DNA from 3 places in the Pseudoduganella sp. R-34 genome. Region 3 is predicted to be linked to each of the others. Evidence: predicted binding sites of a transcription regulator. Region 3 holds the regulator's gene; each other region holds the start of a gene.

The links. The regulator NrdR, encoded in region 3, represses ribonucleotide reductase genes. The targets are predictions, from matches to a motif close to CACNANATNTNGTG.
Region 1: the regulator NrdR is predicted to act here: its motif matches at 4,983-4,996, upstream of ACN9MW_RS26005 (ribonucleoside triphosphate reductase).
Region 2: the regulator NrdR is predicted to act here: its motif matches at 5,130-5,143, upstream of ACN9MW_RS27600 (ribonucleoside-diphosphate reductase subunit alpha).

Annotation. Positions count from the first base shown of each region.
Region 1 is NZ_CP184572.1:5,648,870-5,656,785, forward strand. Features, by position in the region: gene ACN9MW_RS25975 (nuclear transport factor 2 family protein) at 75-527, shown strand; gene ACN9MW_RS25980 (NIPSNAP family protein) at 633-938, shown strand; gene ACN9MW_RS25985 (cupin domain-containing protein) at 996-1,472, shown strand; gene ACN9MW_RS25990 (alpha/beta hydrolase) at 1,484-2,359, shown strand; gene ACN9MW_RS25995 (anaerobic ribonucleoside-triphosphate reductase activating protein) at 2,364-3,107, opposite strand; gene nrdD (anaerobic ribonucleoside-triphosphate reductase) at 3,067-3,240, opposite strand; gene ACN9MW_RS26005 (ribonucleoside triphosphate reductase) at 3,251-4,972, opposite strand; gene ACN9MW_RS26010 (low molecular weight protein tyrosine phosphatase family protein) at 5,110-5,433, shown strand; gene ACN9MW_RS26015 (hypothetical protein) at 5,447-5,683, shown strand; gene ACN9MW_RS26020 (CHASE domain-containing protein) at 5,701-7,916, opposite strand, start outside.
Region 2 is NZ_CP184572.1:6,010,693-6,018,608, reverse strand. Features, by position in the region: gene ACN9MW_RS27625 (ABC transporter ATP-binding protein) at 1-532, shown strand, start outside; gene ACN9MW_RS27620 (cytochrome C assembly family protein) at 619-1,422, shown strand; gene ACN9MW_RS27615 (PP0621 family protein) at 1,419-1,667, shown strand; gene ACN9MW_RS27610 (ATP-binding protein) at 1,676-3,322, shown strand; gene ACN9MW_RS27605 (sigma-54-dependent transcriptional regulator) at 3,319-4,839, shown strand; gene ACN9MW_RS27600 (ribonucleoside-diphosphate reductase subunit alpha) at 5,177-7,916, shown strand, end outside.
Region 3 is NZ_CP184572.1:2,543,536-2,551,451, reverse strand. Features, by position in the region: gene ACN9MW_RS11745 (hypothetical protein) at 1-132, shown strand, start outside; gene ACN9MW_RS11740 (riboflavin synthase) at 358-972, opposite strand; gene ribD (bifunctional diaminohydroxyphosphoribosylaminopyrimidine deaminase/5-amino-6-(5-phosphoribosylamino)uracil reductase RibD) at 981-2,078, opposite strand; gene ACN9MW_RS11730 (GspH/FimT family pseudopilin) at 2,075-2,701, opposite strand; gene ACN9MW_RS11725 (type IV pilin protein) at 2,629-3,072, opposite strand; gene ACN9MW_RS11720 (pilus assembly PilX family protein) at 3,069-3,641, opposite strand; gene ACN9MW_RS11715 (PilW family protein) at 3,652-4,527, opposite strand; gene pilV (type IV pilus modification protein PilV) at 4,524-5,147, opposite strand; gene nrdR (transcriptional regulator NrdR) at 5,208-5,681, opposite strand; gene glyA (serine hydroxymethyltransferase) at 5,760-7,004, opposite strand; ZMP/ZTP riboswitch at 7,086-7,196, opposite strand; gene ACN9MW_RS11695 (SDR family NAD(P)-dependent oxidoreductase) at 7,432-7,916, shown strand, end outside.

The sequences.
Region 1 (7,916 bases), 3.1 Mb from region 3:
CAGGGTTTGAAATGACGGCGTCCTGGTCTACGATGGACGCATTCCCATCCAGCAGCCAATTCAGGAGAATCAGGATGTACCACGCTATCGTACGTCGCAAGATCACGAAGGTATTCGCAGGGCTCAACGAAGGCAGAATAGATGCGGTGACCGACGAACTGGCGTCCAATGCCACGCACTACTTTGTAGGCACGCACGCCTTGTCCGGCACCCGCAGGACTCCGGAAGCCATCCGCGCATGGTACGAACGTCTGCTCCGCCTTCTGCAGGGAATTAACTTTACTCTTCATGAGGTACGGGTTTCGGGCTGGCCATGGCGCACGCAGGTTGAGGCCATCTGGACTGAAACCAACAATGGGACCGACGGCGTCAAGACCACCGCTGAAGGCGTCAACCTGATTGAGATCCGCTGGGGTCGCGTGACCAGTGTCCGCATCTATCCCGATACCGCCGCATTGGAACGAACCTTGCACCGCATAGCGGCCAAGGGCACGGCGGAAGCAATGGCAAGCCCCATTACATCGTGAATTCCACGCGCATAGCGGTCCATCTGTTGCGAAAACTGCGCAGGGCGCGCGCACAGGTTCCGCCTCCCTTATACTAGGGCACACCGCCCCCCATGAAGATGCCCTATGATCACCTGCTACCTTCGCTACATCATCGATCCGTACAAGCTCAAGGAATTTGAACACTACGGGAAAATGTGGATTCCGTTAGTTGAGAAGTTTGGCGGCGCGCACCACGGTTACTTCATGCCTTCCGAAGGTACGAACAACGTCGCGCTTGCGATGTTCTCGTTTCCGAGCCTCGCGAAGTATGAGGAGTACCGGATCAAGTCCCTCGAAGACCCGCAGTGCCAGGCTGCTTTCAAGTATGCCGAAGACACCCGCTGTATCGTCAGTTACGAACGAAGCTTCTTCCGCCCCGTCTTCGCGTAGAAGGCGTTCAGGCATAAGGGCGGACATGCCGGTCACCATGATCATTGAGGAGCATACATGCCTGTCATTCGCACCAGCCAACGACAAGTCGAGACCAGCGAGACCTCTACCCCCGGCGTCTTGAATCGGGAAGAGTGGATCAGTGAACCCGGCGGATTAACCCAGTTTGGCGCATTCATCCATGTGCTCATGCCGGGCACACGGTCCTCGCTCAAGCATTGGCATCAATCGGAGGACGAACTCGTGGTCGTCCTTGAGGGCGAGGTCACAGTTGTCGAAGGCGAGACCGAATCCCTCCTCGGCCCGGGCGACGCGGTGGCATGGCCGCATGGGACGCCAGTTGGACACTATCTCTGGAACCAGGGTCAAGTACCGGCCCGATGCATGGTCGTCGGAACACGGGCAACAATCGACCGGATTACCTACCCCGATCATGACCGGGTGCTGCACCGTGACAGATCACAAGATGGCGACATATGGACCGATTCAACAGGCTGCGCTGCTGACAGTCCTTATAAATTATGGACGCCATGAGGATCTGACCAATGAACGAGCTCGATCGATTGGAGGCGATGTTTCGTGCACGGCCGACAGAACTCACCATCGCTCAGCGCCGGGAGGCATGTGATGCCTTGGCCGGCCTCTATCCGACTGCCGCGGACGTCAGCGTCGCTCCCGTCATGGCGAACGGCGTTCCCGCCGAATGGACCTTCACTTCGGACGCGCGCGAAGACGGCGTCATCCTCTACCTGCACGGCGGCGGCTTCGTATGGGGTTCCCTGGAAAGCCACCGGCATTTTGTCAGCGAACTGGGTCGCGCGGCGGAAATGAAGACCTTCGCCCTGGACTATCGGCGCGCTCCCGAATTCCCCTTCCCTGATGCGCTGGATGATGCCGTTAACGGATACCAGTATTTGCTTGATCGGGGAATGCAGCTTACAGTGGCAGGCGATAGCGCTGGCGCCGGCCTTGCCATCGCCATGCTGGTGCGTTTGCGGGAATTGGGCCTGCCCCAGCCGGCGAGCACGGTCCTGTTCTCGCCCTGGGCCGACATGACCATTGCGGCAGGCAGCTACGCACGAAACGCCGAACGCGACCCGGTGCTGAACCGCGAACTCATGCTGTTCCTGGCCGAGCAATACCTCGGCGACCGGCCGCGGAACGTGCCCCTGGCCTCCCCTGTTTTCGCCGATCTGCACGGCATCGCCCCGCTCAACATCTTCGTCGGCGCCACTGAAGCGCTGCTCGATGATTCCATCGCCCTCGCCCGTGCAGCCACCATCGCCGACGTACGCGTGCGGCTCGAAATATGGCCGAAGATGTTCCACTTCTGGCCCAACTATTACCAGGAACTGAAGGAAGGCAAACAAGCCCTGGACATGGCGGGGTCGATCCTGCGTGATGCCATGCTGGTGAAGTGATCAGCTAGCCATTCGCTTGCCGAAGCGTGAACTGGCGGAACCGCGACTTCACCTGGCCGGCCAATTCGCCGTGCAAAACGCCTTCGCTGGCGGAATTGATCAAATCCTGGCTGCGGCAGCCAACCGAACGGAAATCCTGCAGTGCATACGTCTCGCAACCCATGCCGGAAATCTGCTCCACCAACGCGGCCAGGTGCCGGGGTGTAGTCAGCCTGGGATGGATCGTGGTCCTGAATTCGTACGGAACGCCGCTCTCAATGACAAGGCGGGCGGCGGTGCGCGCTGCTTGCGCGCTGCCGCTGACGCCAGTGATTTCATCGTAGGCCTCGAATGAGGTCTTGATGTCGAGGCCTACCCAGTCCGTCAGCGGAAGCACCTGCTTCAGGCGCTCAGGGTAGATGCCTGCGGTGTGCAAGCCCACCTTGAAGCCGAGCGCTTTCACGCTGCGCATCGCATCTTCCAGCGCCGGATCGAGGGTCGGCTCGCCGCCGGAAAACACCACGGCGTCAAGGAGCCCTGCCCTGCCGGCGAGAAAAGCGAGCATGTCGCGCCAGGCGATCGCCGGCGCAACGTCCCTGGGCTGCAAGTGCGGGTTGTGGCAGTACCCGCAGCGCCAGGGACAGCCCTGGACGAACACAACGGCTGCCAGCTCGCCGGGATAGTCGGTCGACGTAAACCTGGCGTAGCCGCCGACCTTGAGCTCCCTGTCAGCCATTGTTCCGGCGCTCGACGAAATAAGTGCGCTCATTGAATTCCCCCTTCTTGCCAACGTTGAAGGACGAGTACGGGCGGTGATACCCCATTACACGCGTCCAGATTTCGCAAGGCTGGCGCTCTGCGTCGGTGAGGGCGATTTCCTGGTTTGGCTGCTTGGCGGTCATGCCTATCTCCTTAGTCAAGTGAAAGTTCGCGCGTCTTGCGCGCAAGGATGTCCTCATCGCATTTCGGACAGAATTCGTGCTTGCCGCTCAAGTAGCCGTGTTTCGGACAGATCGAGAACGTCGGCGTCACCGTGATGTACGGCAGGCGGAAGTGCGTCAGTGCGCGCTGCACCAGGTGGCGGCAGGCATCGGCGCTGGATACCTGCTCGGTCATGTACAGGTGCAGCACGGTGCCGCCTGTGTATTTCCGTTGCAGCTCGTCCTGCCGCTCCAGCGCTTCGAACGGGTCATCGGTGAAGCCCACCGGGAGCTGCGAAGAGTTGGTGTAGTAAGGCATTTCCGGCGTGCCTGCCTGCAGGATCGACGGCATGCGGGCACGGTCCTCCTTGGCAAAGCGGTAGGTTGTGCCTTCGGCCGGCGTAGCCTCGAGGTTGTACATATGTCCTGTCTCTTCCTGGAACTCCAGCATGCGGGCGCGGATGTGATCGAGCAGGCGTATCGCCAGCGCGGCCCCGGCTTCGGTGGTGATGTCTTCCGTGTCGCCGCTGAAGTTGCGCAGCATTTCGTTCATGCCATTCACGCCAAGCGTGGAGAAATGGTTGCGCAGCGTGCCGAGGTAACGCTTGGTATAGGGGAACAGGCCGCCATCCATCAGGCGCTGGATCACCTGGCGCTTGATCTCCAGGCTGGTCTTGCCCAGTTCAAGCAGTTCGTCCACGCGTGCAAACAGCGCCGCCTCGTCGCCTGCATACAGGTAGCCAAGGCGGGCGCAGTTCAACGTGACCACGCCCAGCGAGCCGGTTTGTTCGGCCGAGCCAAACAGGCCGTTGCCCCGCTTGAGCAGTTCGCGCAGGTCGAGTTGCAGGCGGCAGCACATGGAGCGGATCATGTTCGGCTTGAGTTCCGAGTTCACGAAGTTCTGGAAGTAAGGCAAGCCATAGCGGGCAGTCATTTCGAATAGCAGGTCGGCATTCGGGCTGTGCCAGTCGAAGTCCGGCGTGATGTTGTAGGTCGGGATCGGGAAGGTGAAGGCGCGGCCTTTGGCGTCGCCGCGCATCATGACTTCGATGTAGGCGCGGTTGATCATGTCCATCTCTGCCTGCAGGTCGCCATAGGTAAACGGCATCTCTTCGCCGACGATCACCGGCACCTGCTCCTGCAAGTCTTCCGGACAGGTCCAGTCGAAAGTGAGGTTGGTGAAAGGCGTTTGCGTGCCCCAGCGCGAGGGGACGTTCAGGTTGTAGACCAGTTCCTGCATGGTCTGCAGTACCTGTTCATAGCCCAGCCTATCCTTGCGGACGTAGGGCGCCATATAGGTGTCGAAGGAGCTGAAAGCCTGGGCGCCGGCCCATTCGTTCTGCAAGGTGCCAAGGAAGTTCACGATCTGGCCGGCGGCGCTGGAGAGGTGCTTCGGCGGCGCCGATTCCACCTTTCCCGGCACGCCGTTCAGGCCTTCGTTCAGCAGCGTGCGCAATGACCAGCCGGCGCAATACCCGGCCAGCATGTCGAGGTCATGGATGTGGATATCGGCATTGCGATGCGCTTCGCCGACCGTGCGCGGGTAGACGTGGTCGAGCCAGTAGTTGGCGACCATCTTGCCGGAAATGTTGAGGATCATGCCGCCCAGCGAATAGCCCTGGTTGGCATTGGCGTTCACCCGCCAGTCGAGCTGCTGGAGGTATTCATTGATCGAGGACTCGACGTCCACGGTAGTCTTGCGGGCAGGGTTCATTATTCTCTTAAACTAGATGTTGTGTTGCGATGGATATTACACACTAAATGTAGTGAACAGCGACTTGACGGCGCTGATTTTTGATTTCCTTGATCTGGTTTAAATTTGATAAGATTCGTGCAAAATTCGCCTATACCATGAAACGAGCACTCTTCATCTGCACGCAAAATCGCTTGCGCAGCCCGACAGCGGAGCATGTATTCGCGAGCTGGCCCGATGTGGAGACCGATTCCGCAGGCCTGGGCAATGACGCCGACGTCCCCCTGTCGAGCGAGCAGATCGCGTGGGCCAACATCATCTTCGTGATGGAGAAGACTCACCGCAACCGCCTCTCCCGCGATTTCAGGGCGCACCTGAACGGGAAGCGCGTGATTTGCCTCGACATTCCTGACGACTACGAATACATGCAGGCCGAACTGGTTCGGCTCCTCGAAGCCAAAGCCGGCAAGTTCCTGCGCTGATCCTGGAATGACGATGCCTACCAAAAGCGTTGATGACTACGAGATTGAGTACACCGGCGAACTACTTGAAGGCACGAAGCAATGGGGCGCCTACGTCTCCATCTTCGCCCCTTCCGCGAACCCGATGCATATGACCCATATCTATCCGAAGCGACGCGTGTCGGCAGACCAGACCTTTCTGGACCAGCATGCCGCCGAAGGCGAAGCGGAGCGTGCTGCATTGAAAATCCTGGAAGGCTTGCGCACCTGACTTCTGGCTTTGCCCGACTACTGCGCATGAAGCAGGTCGGTTTCAGCCAGTTCCTCCTTCGCGGGAACCTGGCGCGGCAAGTTCATGATCACGGTAGTGCCTTTTCCAGGCTCGGATTCAACGTGGATGGTCCCGCGCAAGACGCCGGTAACGAGGTTGTAGACGATGTTCATGCCGAGCCCTGACCCGCCCTGCCCCATCTTGGTGGTGAAGAAGGGATCGTACACCTGGCGCAGCGTGCGTGCACTCATGCCATTGCCGTCATCGGCAAAGCGCAGTTCGACATTATCCTCGTCCATCTCGACGGCGCTGATGGTGATATGCCCGGACTCCCGGCCCTCGAAGGCATGCATGATGGCGTTCTGGATCAGGTTGCTCAGCACCTGGCCCACGCTGCCGGGGTAGGACATGAAGTTGAGCGTCTCCGGCATCCACACCTTCACTTCGCAGTTGGCACGGCGCAGCTGGGCGGAATAAGTCGCCAGCGTGTCGTGCACCACGCCATGCAGGTTGAACGAACGCCGTTTGTCGGAGGTCTGGTCGACCGCCACCTGCTTGAAGGAGTGGATCAGGTCAGCCGCCCGCGTCAGGGAGTTGGTGATGATCGAGCACGCCATACGCGCATCCTTCAGATGCGTATCGAGGGCCGAGCGCTTGATGCCGCCCTCGGAGAGCTGGCGCTCAAACTCCTTGCACATGTCGCTCAAGGCCGTCGCGGTCAGCAGGCTGTTGCCGATCGGCGTATTCAGTTCGTGCGCAATGCCTGCTACCAGCGCGCCCAGCGATGCCATTTTCTCGGACGTGATCAGGTTGGCCTGCGCCTGTTTCAACGTCAGCAGCACGGCCGACAGATCCTTGTGCGCCATTTCCACGTTAGACTTTTGCAGTGCCAGCTCATTCAGGCTGCGCTCCAGGCCATGCTTGGTGTCGACCAGCGCTGCCTCGGTCTGCTTGCGCTCCGTGATATCGATAATGACCCAGACGCAGCCTTTGCGCGGCTCATTCTCGTCCAGCATGCGTCCGTTCACCATGCACCACAGGCGCCGGCCGCTGGAGCTGGCCAGCTCCAGCTCGAAATGCATCGGCGTGCCATCGGCCACGCAGGCAAAGGGATCGCTCAGCCCGCCCGTCAGCATATTGCAGGAGCGGCCCGCCAACTGGCCCGGCTGGTAACCCATCATCTCTTCCAGCCCGCGGTTGCAGCGCACGATCAGCCCGTTGGCGAACAAGCCGATGCCGACAATGGCGCTATCCTGCAACGCACGCAATTCGTCGGCAGTGACGCGCAGCTTTTGCGCCAGCGCGCGGCGCCGCTGCAATGTCATGATCTGCGCGCCGATCAGGGCGCTGATGATAAAGCCGGCCAGGCCGATCACCGTGATCAGCCTCAAGTCGCGGCTATAACGCTCGCTCGCATGGCCTTCGAATTTCATGATCCAGCGCCGCTCGCCGACATCGAGCGGGATGCTGCTGGTCAGGCCAGGCAGCGCCGGCATGCGCTCGCCAGAACCAAGCTTGCCGAAGCTGTTGAACATCAGGTTGTCGACCGTAGCCGGCATCTTGCCCCCGTCGCTGATGTAGCCCGCATCGTTGATGCTGACATAAAGGTGCTGCAGCATCGGACTGTCGATCGTTTCCGACATCAGGTCGTTGACACGGAAAACAATGGCGACAAAGCCCACCAGCGCTGCGTCGCGCTCCTGCTCCGTCAACAGCGAGGCGCCACGGCGGTAGATCGGTGCGCGCGCAACGAAGCCGGGCTGGCCGCTGGCGTCCTGCACCAGGGTGATGCGTTCGGTGGCCACCACGCGGCCGGTGGCCTTGCCCAGCTGCAGGGCCTTGTAATGCGGAGGCAGTGCGGCCAGGTCCAGGCCGAAGGCGTTTTCATTGCCCCTCATCGGCTCGTTGTATTCGATCAGGAAGTGCTCCTGCCGCACCGAAGCCGGATGCACCTTGTAGTCGGGATAGCCGCCGCTTTGCAGGCTGTCATCAGCACGGATGCGTACCGCATAGGCATCCAGTTGGCTGGATGGCACGCGCCGCACGAACTGGATGGCCTGGAAGCCGGGATAGCGGCGCTTGAGGTCCAGCTCGCGCACATAGCGGCTGAATTCCACGCGCGAGACATCGTCCTTCACCGCGAACACGCCCTTAATGCTAAGCAGCATGTCGAAGTAGGTTTGCAAGCGAAGCTGGGTGTCGCGCGCAATTTTTTGCGTGTCGCGCTGGAAGG
Region 2 (7,916 bases), 3.3 Mb from region 3:
GTTCCCGTGGATGACGGTGGCCGACAACGTGGCCTTCGGGCTGGAGATCAAGGGCATGCCGAAGGAGCAGATCGCGTCCACCGTGGACAGGCTGCTCAAGACCCTGTCGCTGCAGGACTTCCGCCACCGCTTCCCGAAAGACCTGTCGGGCGGCATGCGGCAAAGGGTGGCGATCGCGCGCGTGCTGGCGCTCGATTCGCCGATCATGCTGATGGATGAACCATTCGGTGCGCTCGATGCGCTGACCCGGCGCGACCTGCAGGACGAGCTGCTGCGCATCTGGGACCAGCAGAAAAAGACCATCATCTTCGTCACCCACAGCATCGAGGAGGCGATCTACCTGGCCGACCGCATCGTGGTCATGACCTACCGCCCCGGCACGGTCAAGCGCGACATCCTGGTCGACATGCCGCGCCTGCGCGATCCGTCGTCGCCGGAATTCAATGCCCTGAAGCGCGAGCTGGGGCAATTGGTGATGGAAGAACAACAACGCCATCACAACGACGAGTTGCGCGCGGCGGCGGTTGATTAGCAGGGGTCTGGCACTGACATGTGACACGCGCAGCGTGTTGCATGTCAGTGCCTGACCCCATGGTGTTCAGGTGTTAAACTTACCGGATGCAAACTTACTTCCTGCTCGCAGCAACGCTGCTTTACCTGATTTGTGGTTTTCTCCCGTCGCGTAAATCCGTGCCTATCGCCGCGCTGACGGCCGGCGCCTGGCTGCTGCACGGGGCGGCGCTGTGGGTCGACGTGATGGTGCCAGGCTCGCTGCGCATCGGCTTTGCCACCATGCTGTCGTCCGCGCTATGGATTTCGGTCGGCGCCTACTGGCTGGAGAACCAGAATTACCCGCTGGATGGCCTGCGCCGCATCGTCATGCCGGTGGCTGCCCTGGCGGTTGCCCTGCAGGCCGGCTTTCCCGGCTCGCTGGTGCCGATGGCGGGCCGTTCCACCATGCTGGGTTGGCACATTGCCATCGCCACGCTGGCCTACAGCACGCTGACCATCGCCGCCTTCCATGCCGTGCTGATGGCGCTGCAGGAGTCGCGCCTGCATACGCGCAGCGACAGTCCCGGCTTTTTCGCCGCCGCGCTGGACCAGTTGCCGGCCCTGCTGACGATGGAAAAGCTGCTGTTCCGCCTGATCGCCTTCGGCTTCGTGCTGCTGAGCCTGACCGTCCTGTCGGGTATCGTCTTCAGCGAAGAATTGTTTGGGCGGGCGCTGAAGTGGGACCATAAATCGGTGTTCACCCTGCTGTCCTGGGTCCTGTTCGCAGCCTTGCTGGCCGGGCGTCATTTCCGCGGCTGGCGCGGCAAGACGGCCCTCAGCTTCACGCTGGCGGGTTTTGCGACCCTGCTGCTGGCCTATGTCGGCAGCCGTTTTGTCCTGGAAGTGGTTTTACATCGAGGTTTGGCATGACACGACTCCTGTTCTGGCTGGCGCTGATCTTCCTGGTCATCGCCGCCGTCCGCAGCAAGCTGCGCAAGATGAGCGGCCCGCCGCAGGGCGGTAGCTCGCCTGCGCCGCAACAGCCGCGCGCGGCCGAGCCGCAACAGGCCGAGAAGATGCTGCAATGCGCCCATTGCGGCGTGCATTTCCCTGCCTCCGAAAACGTGCCTGCCAACGGCCGTGACTACTGCTGCGCGGCGCACGCCCCGCATTAAGCCGCAGCGTGTTCGCCCGTCTCCATACCCTGTCGGCCGCCTCGCGCGACACCTTCTGGCGCTCGCTGAAGGCGCTGGGCGCGACCCGCATCGTCATTGCCCTGGTCTTGCTGCTGTACTTCAGCGCCGGCAAGCTGACGCTCCCGGAACTGTCGGTGCAGGTGTGCATCGCCTACCTGCTGCTGGCGGTGGGGATGCAGGTGCTGGCTATCCGCTGGCGCCGCCATTTCATGCTGCAGCTGATGTCGCAGGTGGCCTGCGACCTGACCTGCATCTCCTTGCTGTACCTTGCATCGGGCGGCCTGCGCTCCGGCCTGGCCATCCTGTACCTGTTCCCGCTGGCCGGCTGCGCCATCCTGGCGCCGCTGGTGCTGTCGCTGTTCAGTGCTTCGCTGGCCACGCTGTTCATGCTGGCCCATAGCGCCTACTTCGCCATTGCCGGGGAAGATTCGTCGGTGCTGCAGGCCGGCTTGTACGGCGTTGCCTGGTTTGCCGTGACGCTGGTGGTGAACCGCATGGCGGCGCGCCTGATCGGCCAGGAAGAACTGGCGGCGCAGCGCGGCATTGAAATCGGCGTGCAGCAGGCCGTCAACCGCCTGGTGATCGCGCATTCGGCCGACGGCATCCTGGTGGTGGGAGCGGACGGCACCATCCATATGAGCAATCCGGCAGCGCAGCAGATGCTGGGCGGCGCCGCGCAGATGCTGGATGGCGCAGCCCTGCAGCCGATTGCGCTCGCTTACGAAACCTGGCGCAACGACCCGCATCAGGCCAGCGCCTTCATCACCGTCAAGCCGTTCGAGGACCCCCAGAAGGAAGACATGACGGCTGCCTGGAATTCGCGGCGCGACGTGGCGCTGCACCTGAAACTGCGTTTCGCCGCCGCCGATACCAACGGCCTGGACGTGGAGCGCAACGTGATCTTCCTGGAAGACGTGACCAGCATCGAGGAAAAGGCGCAGCAGCTCAAGCTGGCCTCGATGGGCCGCCTGACCGCCAGTATCGCGCACGAGGTGCGCAATCCGCTGTCGGCCATCGGCCACGCCAATTCGCTGCTGGAAGAGGATTTGCACGCGCCCGTGCACAAGCGCCTGCTGAAGATCATCGCCGACAATGTGGCACGCGTGAACCGCATGGTGGAAGACATCCTGCAACTGTCGCGCAAGGCGCAAAACCACCATGAGCCGATGGAGCTGGAAAGCTTCCTCAATGACTTGAAGGCGGAATTCGACGAAACCCATAAGCTGGACAGCAAGATCGTCTGCCTGGGCGGCATGCGCCAGGTGGTGGTGCGCTTCGATCCGCTGCACCTGCGCGAAGTGCTGATCAACCTGCTCAACAACGCGGTGCGCTACGCCAGCGGCACGCCGGCCAGCATCCGCGTCTTCATCGTGCAGGTGGCCGGCCGGCCGCTGGAACTGCACGTGCAGGACGATGGCCCCGGCATTTCGCCGCAGGTGCGGGCCCACCTGTTCGAGCCGTTTTATACTACGTCGAGCAAAGGCACGGGCCTGGGGCTGTATCTGGCGCGTGAATTGTGCTCGAATAACGAAGCCATGCTGGACTACGAACACCGCTTCGAAGCCAGCGTGACAGAGGGCGGTGCGCGCAAATCGAGCGGCCGTTTTGTGATTACATTTGCGAAAAACACATGACTTCTCCACGTGTCCTGGTCGTCGACGATGAAGCCGACCTGCGCGAACTACTGGAAATTACCCTGCTGAAGATGGGGCTGGACGTGGACAGCACCGAAACACTTCAGCAAGCACGCCAGCTGTTTGCCGAAAAAGACTTCCAACTGGTGCTGACCGACATGCGCTTGCCCGACGGCCTTGGGCTGGACCTGGTGCGCGAGGTGGCGGCCAGCGGCAAGAATATCCCGATTGCAGTCGTGACGGCCTTCGGCAGTGCCGAAAATGCCGTGGTGGCGCTGAAGGCGGGCGCCTTTGACTATGTGAGCAAGCCGGTGCAGCTGGAGCAGTTGCGCGTGCTGGTGCAGTCGGCGTTGAAGCTGAGCGACAGCGCCCCGGCTGCCGCCCGGGCGCGCGGACAGGCGCAAGGCAGGCTGCGCGGCAGTTCGGCTGCGATCCAGGCCCTGCGCGCCCAGATTGCCCGGCTGGCGCGCTCGATGGCGCCGATTGCCATCAGTGGCGAGTCGGGCAGCGGCAAGGAGCTGGCGGCGCGCGAAATCCACGCCCAGAGCTCGCGCGCGGACAAGCCGTTCATCGCCGTCAACTGCGGCGCCATCCCGGAAGCCCTGATGGAGGCCGAGTTCTTCGGCTACCGCAAGGGCGCGTTCACCGGCGCTTCCGACGAGCGCGACGGCTTCTTCCAGGCTGCCAACGGCGGTACCCTGATGCTGGACGAGGTGGCCGACCTGCCGCTGGCCATGCAGGTCAAGCTGCTGCGCGCGATCCAGGAACGGCGCGTGCGCAAGATCGGCGCCACGGCCGAGGAGCCGGTCGACGTGCGCATCATTTCAGCCACCCACAAGAATCTGGAAAAGCTGGTGGAGGACGGCCTGTTCCGGCAGGACTTGTTCTATCGCCTGAACGTGATCGAACTGCGCCTGGCGCCCTTGCGCGAGCGGCTTGACGACCTGGACGAACTGGTCGAAGCCATCCTGGCGCGGCTGGGGAGCTTTGAGCAAAAGGTGGTGCTGGCGCCCGGCGTGCTGGACGTCTTGAAAGGCTACTCCTTCCCGGGCAATGTGCGGGAGCTGGAGAATATCCTGGAACGCGCGCTGGCATTTTCCAATGATGGCGTGATCTCGGCGGAAGACCTGGCGCTGAAAGGCGGTTCGCTGCCGGCGCCAGTGCCAAGCCCTGCGCCCGTGGCCGCGCCAGCCGCTCCTGCCAGCCCGGAGCCCAGCCAGGCTGCCGCCCAGCCGGCCAGCCCGGCCGCCACGCCAGCGCCGGTGGCAAGCTTGCCGGCCGAAGCCCCTGCAGGGGCGGCCGCAGCAGGCGGCGCGCCGGCCATGCCGCAGCTGCCGGCGTTCAATGTCCAGGCAAGCAGCCTGCCGGCCTACCTGGAAGCGGTCGAGCGCGACATCATCACGCGTGTCCTGGCCCAGGCCAACTACAACCGCACCCAGGCCGCCCAGCTGCTGGGCATCAGCTACCGCCAGCTTCGCTACCAGATGCAGAAGCTGAACATCCAGGACCCAGGCTAGCAGTTCGCGGCGGCGGGGCGCCCGCCGCCCGATTGGTCTATAATCCCGGTCCGCCGCGAAAATCCCCTTGATTGATGTAGCGTTTTCGCCAACGCACAACCGTGTGCTGCGCCGCAACATTGCTTATTAAATCAGCACGCAAAAAGCTGTGTTAGTGCTCGCTCACCGCCGATCGCCTGTAGCGATGGGGGATATCAAAAGTCAATAAGAAAACGTGGTCTAAACGAAAAAATTTCACCTTGTACGATCCGAATCACGTCACTACAATTAGTGGACAGAATTCGATGGTCCACTAGATATAGTGGCCATTAACAAATACTGAATACGCGGAGCATAAATGCAATCTACTCAAGATATTTCCACCACTCAGGCGCCTCAAGTGCCTGTTTCCGCTGGCGAAACCGCTGGCGGCGTCGCTGTTTCCGCTAGCCAAATGGCCGACTACCGCATCATCCGCCGCAACGGCGCCGTGGTCGCTTTCGAGCCATCCAAGATCGCCGTGGCAATGACCAAGGCCTTCCTGGCAGTAAACGGCGGCCAGGGTGCGGCTTCCGCCCGCATCCGCGAACTGGTGGAAGAATTGACCAAGAACGTGGTGAGCGCCCTGATGCGCCGCCAGCCAGCCGGCGGCACCTTCCATATCGAAGACGTGCAAGACCAGGTTGAACTGGCCCTGATGCGCTCCGGCGAACACGACGTGGCACGCTCCTACGTGCTGTACCGCGCCAAGCACATGGAAGAACGCCGCCTGAAGAAAGAGGCAGCCGGCGCCACCGCGACCGCTGAGCCGCAGATCAACGTCACCGAGAACGGCGTATCCCGTCCGCTGGTGATGCAGGAAGTGCGCGACCTGATCGGCGCCGCCTGCAAGGGCCTGGAAAAGCACGTCGATGCCGACGCCATCCTGGCCGAAACCGTGAAGAACCTGTACGACGGCGTGCCGGTCGAAGAACTGCACAAGTCCGCCATCCTGGCTGCCCGCGCGCTGATGGAAAAGGACCCGGCCTACTCCCAGGTGACCGCCCGCATCCTGCTGCACACCATCCGCAAGGAAGTGTTCGGCAAGGAAGTTCCGCAAGCCGGCGCCGCTGCCGCCTACATCGAATACTTCCCGCAGTACATCGCCAAGGGCATCGCCGCTGAACTGCTGAACGAAGAACTGGGCAAGTTCGACCTGGCCAAGCTGGCCAAGGCCCTGGTGGCCGACCGCGACCTGCAGTTCGGCTACATCGGCCTGCAAACCCTGTACGACCGCTACTTCCTGCACGTGCGCGATGTGCGCATCGAAATGCCGCAGGCCTTCTACATGCGCGTCGCCATGGGCCTGGCCCTGAACGAAACCGACCGCGAAGCGCGCGCCATCGAGTTCTACAACCTGCTGTCGACCTTCGACTTCATGTCGTCGACCCCGACCCTGTTCAACTCCGGCACCCAGCGTTCGCAGCTGTCCTCCTGCTACCTGACCACCGTGTCCGACGACCTGGAAGGCATCTACGACGCCATCAAGGAAAACGCACTGCTGGCCAAGTTCGCCGGCGGCCTGGGCAACGACTGGACCCCGGTGCGTGCACTGGGCGCCCACATCAAGGGCACCAACGGCAAATCGCAAGGCGTGGTACCGTTCCTGAAAGTGGTGAACGACACCGCCGTGGCAGTGAACCAGGGCGGCAAGCGCAAAGGCGCCGTCTGCGCCTACCTGGAAACCTGGCACATGGACATCGAGGAATTCCTCGACCTGCGCAAGAACACCGGCGACGACCGCCGCCGCACCCACGACATGAACACCGCGAACTGGATTCCGGACATGTTCATGAAGCGCGTGATGGAAAAGGGCACCTGGACCCTGTTCTCGCCATCCGACGTGCCTGACCTGCACGACAAGTTCGGCAAGGAATTCGAAGAAGCCTACCTGGGCTACGAAGCCAAGGCAGCCAACGGCGAACTGCGCCTGTTCAAGAAGATCGAAGCGCTGGACCTGTGGCGCAAGATGCTGTCCATGCTGTTCGAAACCGGCCACCCATGGATCACCTTCAAGGATCCGTGCAACATCCGTTCGCCGCAGCAGCACGTGGGCGTTGTTCATTCGTCGAACCTGTGCACCGAGATCACCCTGAACACCAACGCCGACGAAATCGCCGTCTGCAACCTGGGTTCCGTGAACCTGCCGGCCCACATGAAAGAGGGCAAGATCGACCACGTCAAGCTGCAGAAGACCATTCGCACCGCGATGCGCATGCTGGACAACGTGATCGACATCAACTACTACGCCGTCGAGAAAGCACGCAACGCCAATATGCGCCACCGTCCGGTCGGCCTGGGCGTGATGGGCTTCCAGGACTGCCTGCACATGATGCGCGTGCCATACGCCTCGATGGAAGCGGTGAGCTTCGCCGACACCTCGATGGAAGCCGTGTGCTACTACGCCTACCTGGCGTCGACCGAGCTGGCGGAAGAGCGCGGCCGCTACGAGTCGTACGAAGGCTCCCTGTGGTCGCGTGGCATCCTGCCGCAAGACTCGGTGCGCCTGCTGGCAGAACAGCGCGGCGGCTACCTGGAGCAGGACCTGTCGTCCGCGATGGACTGGACCCCGGTGCGTGAACGCATCGCCAGGTTCGGCATGCGCAACTCGAACTGCGTGGCGATCGCCCCGACCGCAACCATTTCGAACATCATCGGCGTGTCGGCTTGCATCGAACCGACCTTCCAGAACCTGTACGTGAAGTCCAACCTGTCCGGCGAATTCACCGAGATCAACGCCTACCTGGTGCGCGACCTGAAGGCACGCGACCTGTGGGACGAAGTGATGATCGCCGACCTGAAGTACTTCGACGGCTCGCTGAGCAAGATCGACCGCGCACCGCAAGACCTGCGCGACATCTACGCCACCGCATTCGAAGTGTCGCCAACCTGGCTGGTGGAAGCAGCATCGCGCCGCCAGAAGTGGATCGACCAGGCACAGTCGCTGAACATCTACATGGCAGGCGCTTCCGGCAAGAAACTGGACGAAACCTACAAGCTGGCCTGGCTGCGCGGCCTGAAGACCACCTACTACCTGCGCACCATTGCAGCGTCGCACA
Region 3 (7,916 bases):
ATATCGCGATTCCTGCGCAGCAAGGTGCGGGCCGGCAAGGCACAGCAGCGACTAAGCTCGATGCTCATCGCCGCCCTGCCGATCATCGACAATCATGCGTCCGATGAGGTCACGCTGCCCACAGAGCTGTAGTGGCTCTTTATGAACGCCTCACTGGCGCTGATCCTTGGTATTCAAGCTGCTCGCTGCGCGATGCGCTAAGGTCCAAAAGGTTAATGATGTTGACCCGATGCGGCCCCATGAAAGCTCCAAAAATTTACGCACTCGCCGCAGGCAGCTTTTGGCCGTTAGCGGTCCAACTCAGAGCTCGGCAAGAGCTGTTGTTGGTCGGCTGGCGAATGAAATCGATATATCCATTTAGGATTTCAACGACAGCATGCGCTCCACATAGCGGGCAATCAGGTCGATCTCGAGATTGACCTTGGAGCCGGCCTTCAAGTGCTTCAATGTGGTGACCTGGATGGTGTGAGGGATCAGGTTGATCGAGAACGAGCAGCCGGATGCGCTGTCTTCAACGCGGTTGACGGTCAGCGAAACGCCGTTCACCACCACCGAACCTTTGTAGGCCAGGTATTTCGCCAGGTCGCGCGGGGCTTCGATCACCAGTTCGTGCGATTCGCCGACCGGCTCGAACTTGCGCACCACGCCAAGGCCATCGACGTGGCCGGAGACCAGGTGCCCGCCCAGGCGCTCAGCCAGGGTCAGGGCTTTTTCCAGGTTCACGTCGGTGGTGGTGTCCAGGCCGACGGTCTTGTTCAGGCTCTCGCGCGAGACGTCGACGGTGAAGCCGGTCGCGGTCTTTTCCACCACGGTCATGCAGGCGCCGTTCAGGGCGATCGAGTCGCCCAGGCCGACATCGGCCATCGGCAGGCCGCCGGCATCCACGTCCAGGCGCACGCCTGCATCAGCGCCGCCTTCCAGCGGGGTTACGGTTTTGATTTTGCCGACTGCGGCAACGATTCCAGTAAACATAGTGATCTTTAATGAGGGTTGAATCGGGCAAGGATACGCAAATCGGCGCCGACTTGCTTAACCTCGTGGAATTTCAGGCTGTGCTTGCCGCTGAGCTCAGTCAGCGCAGGCAGGGCGAACATGCCTTGCGCATCGCCCAGCAGGGTTGGCGCAAGGTAGACCAGCAGTTCGTCCACGCAGCCTTCGCGGATCATGGAGCCATTCAGTTTGCCGCCTGCTTCGACGTGCAGTTCGTTGATCTGCCGGCGGCCAAGCTCGCGCATCAGCTCCGGCAAGTCGACTTTGCCATGCGCGTTGGGCAGCACAATGATCTCGGCGCCTTGGTCGCGCAAGATTGCTTCCTTTTCCGGGTGATGGCCGGCGGCGACGATCCAGGTTCCGCCGCCTTGCAGCACGCGCGCTTGCGGGCTGATTTCCAGTTTGCTGTCGACCACGATGCGGCGCGGCTGGCGCGGCGTTTCGACTGCGCGCACATTCAGTTGCGGGTCGTCGGCTTTCACCGTGCCGATGCCGGTCAGGATGGCGCAGGCGCGGGCACGCCAGGCATGGCCGTCGCCGCGTGCCTCGGGACCGGTGATCCATTGGCTTTGGCCGTTGTGCAAGGCGGTCATGCCATCCAGGCTGGCAGCGGTCTTCATGCGCACCCACGGCAGGCCGTGGCGCATGCGGTGGAAGAAGCCAATGTTCATTTCATAGGCCTGGTCGGCCAGCAGGCCGCTGGCGACCTCGATCCCGGCGGCGGAGAGTCGCGCCATGCCATTTCCTGCAACCAGCGGATTAGGGTCTTCCATCGCCGCGACAACGCGGCCCAGTCCTTCGCGCACCAGCGCGTCGGCGCAGGGCGGCGTGCGGCCATGGTGACTGCACGGCTCCAGCGTGACGTAGGCGGTGGCGCCGCGCACGTCGTGGCCGCGGCGTTTGGCGTCTTTCAGGGCCTGCACTTCGGCGTGGTCCTGGCCGGCGGCTTGCGTCACGCCCTCACCGATCACGACGCCGTCGCGCACGATCACGCAGCCGATGCGCGGGTTCGGGGAAGTGGTGAACAGCCCTTTTTCTGCCCATTGCAGGGCCAGTCGCATGCCTTCGAGGTCGCTGTTGATATTCATATGCTTGCGCAGGTTGCCGGTTCCAGGGCGGGATCGCATAAGCGCGCCCTGCCCTGCATATTGATCTTGATATTGCGCTGCGCGCCGGCCAGTTCAAGCGTGATGGTGCCAAAGTTGGAGGCATTCGGGTGGGCGGCGCGGCAGCTGCGTCCTGCTGCATTATATGAAATATAGGCCGGGGCTGTGTTGTCGGTGAACCTGGCCCTTACCTGCAGGCGCTCGGGCGCGGCTCTGTGGCGGGACAGGATTGCCTCTCCTTCGTCCAGGCTGCGGTTGGCGTTGGCGTCGATGACAATCAGCCAACCTTGTTGCCAATTGCCGCTTTCTGCCAGCAGGGTGACCACGCGGCGGCGGGCGATGGCCTGGGCACGGGTGTCGTTGATTGCCGCCAGCAGGTCGGCCGAAGCGGTGCGCAGCTGGCGTCCGGCAAGCATATTGCTCAGGTTCGGCAGCGCGGTGGCAAACAGGATGGAGAGGATGGCAAGGACGATCATCAGCTCCAGCAGCGTAAAGCCGGGACGCCTTCCCGCTTGCTGGCGCGTCGCCCACTTCAGCGCCAGCAGCTGCGGGAAGGCCCGGTGGCGAGATGAAGCCCGCTGCTGGTGAGTATGAGGCGTTCGCATTGCGGGTCCCTGAATCGGCTGTCGACATTGGGCGTGCCGGGCGTGGCAACAAGCTGGATGCAGTCGCGGATTTGCTGGCCATCGCAGGCCTTGCCTTCAAGCTCGTAAGCGCTGGACCTGGCGTTCCGGCCCGACCACCACCGGAAGTCGCTCACGGTATTCGCCGAAAACGCGGCGTAGCTATTAAACCGCGTGAAGTGGCGCTCCTGCTGCTGCATCAGCTCTTGTAGTGCGGCCTGCGCTTCGCTGCGGCGCATGCGGATGACCGCTTCGCTCCAGACCGGTATCGCCACGGCCGAGAGAATGCCGATGATGATCAGGGTGGTCAGCATGCCGAGCAAGGTGCCGCCGGCGGATGGGCGCGCGGTCATTGTTCCTCCTCGCGGCTGGCGGCATCGTGCAGCGCCTGCCAATCCATGATTTCACGCCAGCTGTGGCGTCGCACCGGTACCGGGGGCGTGTAGCTGGCCTGCATCACGGTCTCGGCGCCGGGGCGCGTGCCGAAGCCGATTACCGTCACGCGGTAATAGTGGGACGGCGGCGCTCCGGCTGGCGTGTACCCGACGCGCTCCACGAGGTAGCGCGGGCGTCGAAATGGCAGCACGCCCTGCCCTGTCTCCATTGCGGCGCCGGTCAGCGCGCCGTATTCCGTACCTCCGATACCTGCAAGGTCAACGGTTTGCCAGGCGGGAGCCGCGCTCCCGGGCTGCGCCGGCGTGGCGGGCACGTCGAGCGGCTGGCCAAGGCCGGCATTGATATCGCGTTCTGCATCCATCAATCCATCCTCCGCAGACTGGAAGGCAAGCAGGCGGTCCCGTTCAGCGCGGGCGGCCTTCTCGCCCAGCATCGCCATTTGTGCGGCCGATGCGCCGATCGTCAGGGCGGCGAACAGCAACAGCATCGTTACCGGAAGAGTGACGCCACGCTGGTATTCATGCATGGTGCTCTCCTTAATGGTTGCGCAAGGCGACCGTCGCCGTGAACAGCCGGCGCGCGCGACGCTGCATCGGCTGCGGCAAACCGGCTTCGTCGATACGTGCGCCCGGGTCAAGGCCCGGCAGCAAATCGTAGCTGCCAAGCCGGCCGCCCGCACGCGAACCGCGCTCACCGTGCAGCAGCAAGGCAATGCGAACGCTGGTGACGCGGCGCCAATGAGGACGCAGCGCACGCTCGGATACGGGAAGCGCGGCATCGAGGGCATCGATGCCGCTGGCGGTCAGGTAAAGGTTGGGGATACTGTCGCGCGGGCTATCCGTATCGACGCCATATAGCACGTGGAAGGCATCCACCCCACGCACCACGGCGTCCGAGCCCCAACCGTTTTCCCCCTTGTATTTGCAGCGAAGTTCAGCAACGCCGTCTCCAGCTTGGGCAATGTAGAAAATGCTCCAGGCCCATTCGCCTGGGTCGGCCGGGAAACCGGCGCAATTGAGCATGGCGCCGCCGCCCTCCGCGCCGGCGATTGCTGCAGGTGCATAGCGAATGGCGAGTACGTCGCTGCCGTTGACAGCTGGCAGCGCTGGGCCGAGGCCGTCGGCGTTGGTTGCCACACTTGCGGCGTCGCGGCCTTCGATGGCCATGGGCGACGTTGGCGCGGCGGCGACCTCCGCGCCTGGCTCGCCGGGATAGCCCGCCTGCCGCAGGGATTGGCCGATGATTGCCAGTGCGAAGCGGCCACTATCGTCAATGCGGGTATTGGCGCCGTTATGCAGGAAGTCGCTATCGGACGCGTGCAGGAGGGAGGCGGCCGCCAACGCTACCAACAGGCTGAGCGCCATCGCGACGAGGACTTCGGCCATGGCCAGGCCATGCTGGCGTGCTGTCATTGCATGTCTCCTGCGGCTGGCGGATCAACCGGATCGTTTGGAGCCGGCTGGGCGGGCGCCGCTGGCGGTGGGCCGGGCAAGGGTGGCGGATCGGCCAGCGCGATGGGCAAAGCAACGCCTGGAACGGTGGCCAAACCGGCAGCAGCCCCATCTGGCCGCCGGAAGCGCCAGCCTATCTTGATGACGACGGGCGCATCGGCGCCACCGGAGCATGGCCATTGCAACTGGCCGCCCGGCGCCGTGTCGGCGTCGCGGCAGATGACGGCGCGGGCTTGCGGCAGCACAGCCGCAAGGTGACGGCGGAACTCTTCCAGCTCTTGCCGCGCCATGGCGCCGGAATCGCAGGGCGCGCCGGCACAGGAAGCCGGTGCGCCGGAAACGCCGCTGGCATCGCTGGCGTCGAATTCGAATCCCAGGTAAGCGGAGGACTGCGCGGCGTTCGCGCGGATGTGGTCAGCAAGCGTGGCGGCAGCCTGCAGGGCTTCGGTCTGCAGGCTCGACTCCTGTCGAGTGCGCATGGCGTGGGCCTGCATCGCCAGCGCGCCGACCAGGCCGACGGCGAGCAGCAGCACGGCAACCAACACTTCCACCATGGTGAACCCAGCAAATGGACGATGCATGGCACAGCCCTCCCCTGCTGATCAAATTAGTCAGCAGAGGACTCGCGGGTTTGAGAAATATCAAGCCTTGGGAGAGAGCTCTTGACCGTCACCAACTTCTTCGATCGCGTCCTGGAATTCGGCCAGGTCTTCGAAGTTCTTGTAGACGGATGCGAAGCGGATATACGCCACTTTGTCCAGGCGCTTGAGCTCGGCCATGACGAGTTCGCCGACGAAGACCGAATCGACTTCACGCTGGCCGCTGGTCAGCAGCTTTTCTTCGATCGAGGAAACCGCCTTGTCAACGGACTCGGCGGCAACAGGGCGCTTGCGCAAGGCCAGCATCAGGCTGGCGCGCAGCTTGTCGGCCGAATACTCGGTGCGGCTGCCGTTCTTCTTGACCACATAAGGCATGGTCAGTTCGATCCGCTCCCAGGTGGTGAAGCGCTTGTCGCAGTTCACGCAGCGCCGGCGCCGCTTGATGGCGTCCCCTTCCTCCGACACGCGGGTGTCGAGGACCTGGATATCATCGTGCTGGCAGAACGGGCATTTCATGGATTGAGCGTCTCTTATTATTGAATGAAAAAGCGCCGGACCTTACGATCCGGCGCCTCGATAGTACCAACCGCTTGCTTAGGCGTAAACAGGGAATTTGTCAGCCAGCACCTTCACAGCGGCTTTCACGCGCTCGATGGTTGCTGCATCGTGCGGGTTATCCAGCACGTCGGCGATCAGGTTGCCCACTTCTTCCGCTTCGGCTTCCTTGAAACCGCGGGTGGTGAAGGCTGGCGAACCCAGGCGGATGCCCGAAGTCACGAATGGCTTCTGCGGGTCGTTCGGGATGCCGTTCTTGTTGCAGGTCATGTGCGCCTGGCCCAGGATCGCTTCCGCTTCCTTGCCGGTCAGGTTCTTGGCGCGCAGGTCGACCAGGAACACGTGCGACTCGGTGCCGCCGGAAACGATGCGCAGGCCGCGCTTGATCAGGGTCTTGGCCAGCACGTCGGCGTTCTTCACCACTTGCTGCTGGTAGGCCTTGAATTCAGGGGACAGGGCTTCCTTGAAGGCCACTGCCTTGCCGGCGATCACGTGCATCAGCGGGCCGCCCTGGATGCCAGGGAAGATCGCGGAGTTGATGATCTTTTCGTGTTCGGCTTTCATCAGGATGATGCCGCCACGTGGGCCGCGCAGGGACTTGTGGGTGGTGGAGGTCACGAAGTCGGCGTGCGGAACCGGGTTCGGATACAGGCCAGCGGCGATCAGGCCGGCGTAGTGGGCCATGTCGACCATGAAGTAGGCGCCAACGGCCTTGGCGACTTTGGCGAAGCGCTCGAAGTCGATCTTCTTGGAGAAGGCGGACGCGCCGGCGATGATCAGCTTAGGCTTGTGTTCCTTGGCCAGGGCTTCCATTGCGTCGTAGTCGATGTCTTCTTCAGCGGTCAGGCCGTAGGAAACGACGTTGAACCATTTGCCGGACATGTTCAGCGCCATGCCGTGGGTCAGGTGGCCGCCTTCCGCCAGCGACATGCCCATGATGGTGTCGCCTGGTTTCAGGACAGCGAAGAACACGCCCTGGTTAGCCTGGGAACCGGAGTTAGGCTGCACGTTGGCTGCTTCGGCGCCGAACAGCTGCTTCACGCGGTCGATTGCCAGTTGCTCGACGACGTCCACGTACTCGCAGCCACCGTAGTAGCGCTTGCCAGGATAGCCTTCGGCGTATTTATTGGTGAGCTGCGAGCCCTGGGCTTCCATTACGGCTGGCGAGGTGTAGTTCTCAGAAGCGATCAGCTCGATGTGGTCGTGCTGGCGCTTGTTCTCGTTCTGGATAGCGGCAAACAGCTCCGCGTCAACGTTGGCGAGGGTGTGATCTTTTGCGAACATGAAATTACTCCAGTTTTTAAGGCAGATTGGATCGAATCGGGAGCCAAAAAGTGACAGGGCAGCCGAAACGCACGTTTCCATCGTGGCTGCCCAGGCGAACGGCTGTTTGAGATCTCACGTTCCCCGGTGGTTGCCCACCTCTCACCAGCAGCGCAAGCGCCAGCTAGTTTTTCGCCAGTTACGTGAGACAGTAATGGAGCCAAGATTGTAGATTAAGTGGCCAGATCCGGCAATCGTTTGGCCGGATTCGGCGGATTTCGGGGGTTATTCGGCCTAAAACCGGTAAACCGGTGCCTGACCCGCAGGGTCAGGCACCCTCTGCTCTACGGCGTGGGGCTTCGGCGCACAGGGGTCTGACCCTGCGGGTCTGACCCCGCCTTACCGGTTTGGCGTTAGAATCCCCCAAGTTAACATTGGGAGTTCGACCATGATCGTGTTAGTTACCGGCGCAACCGCTGGTTTTGGCGCCGCGATGGCGCGTGTTTTCGTGAAGAACGGCCACAAGGTCATCGCCGCCGGCCGCCGCGCCGAGCGCCTGGAAGCCCTGGCCGCCGAACTCGGCCCGAACCTGCTGCCGGTCAAGCTCGACGTCACCGACAAAGGCGCGATCCACGCAGCCCTGGCGTCCTTGCCCGCCGACTGGAAAGAAGTCGACGTCCTGATTAATAACGCCGGCCTCGCCCTCGGCATCAAAGGCGCCCACGAAGCCGACCTGGAAGACTGGGAAACCATGATTGCCACCAACTGCACCGGCCTGGTCACCATCACGCGTGCCCTGCTGCCAGGCATGGTCGAACGCGGCCGCGGCACCATCATCAACCTCGGCTCCGTCGCTGGCGCCTACCCTTATCCCGGCGGCAATGTGTACGGCGCCACCAAGGCCTTCGTCGAACAATTCACGCTGAACCTGCG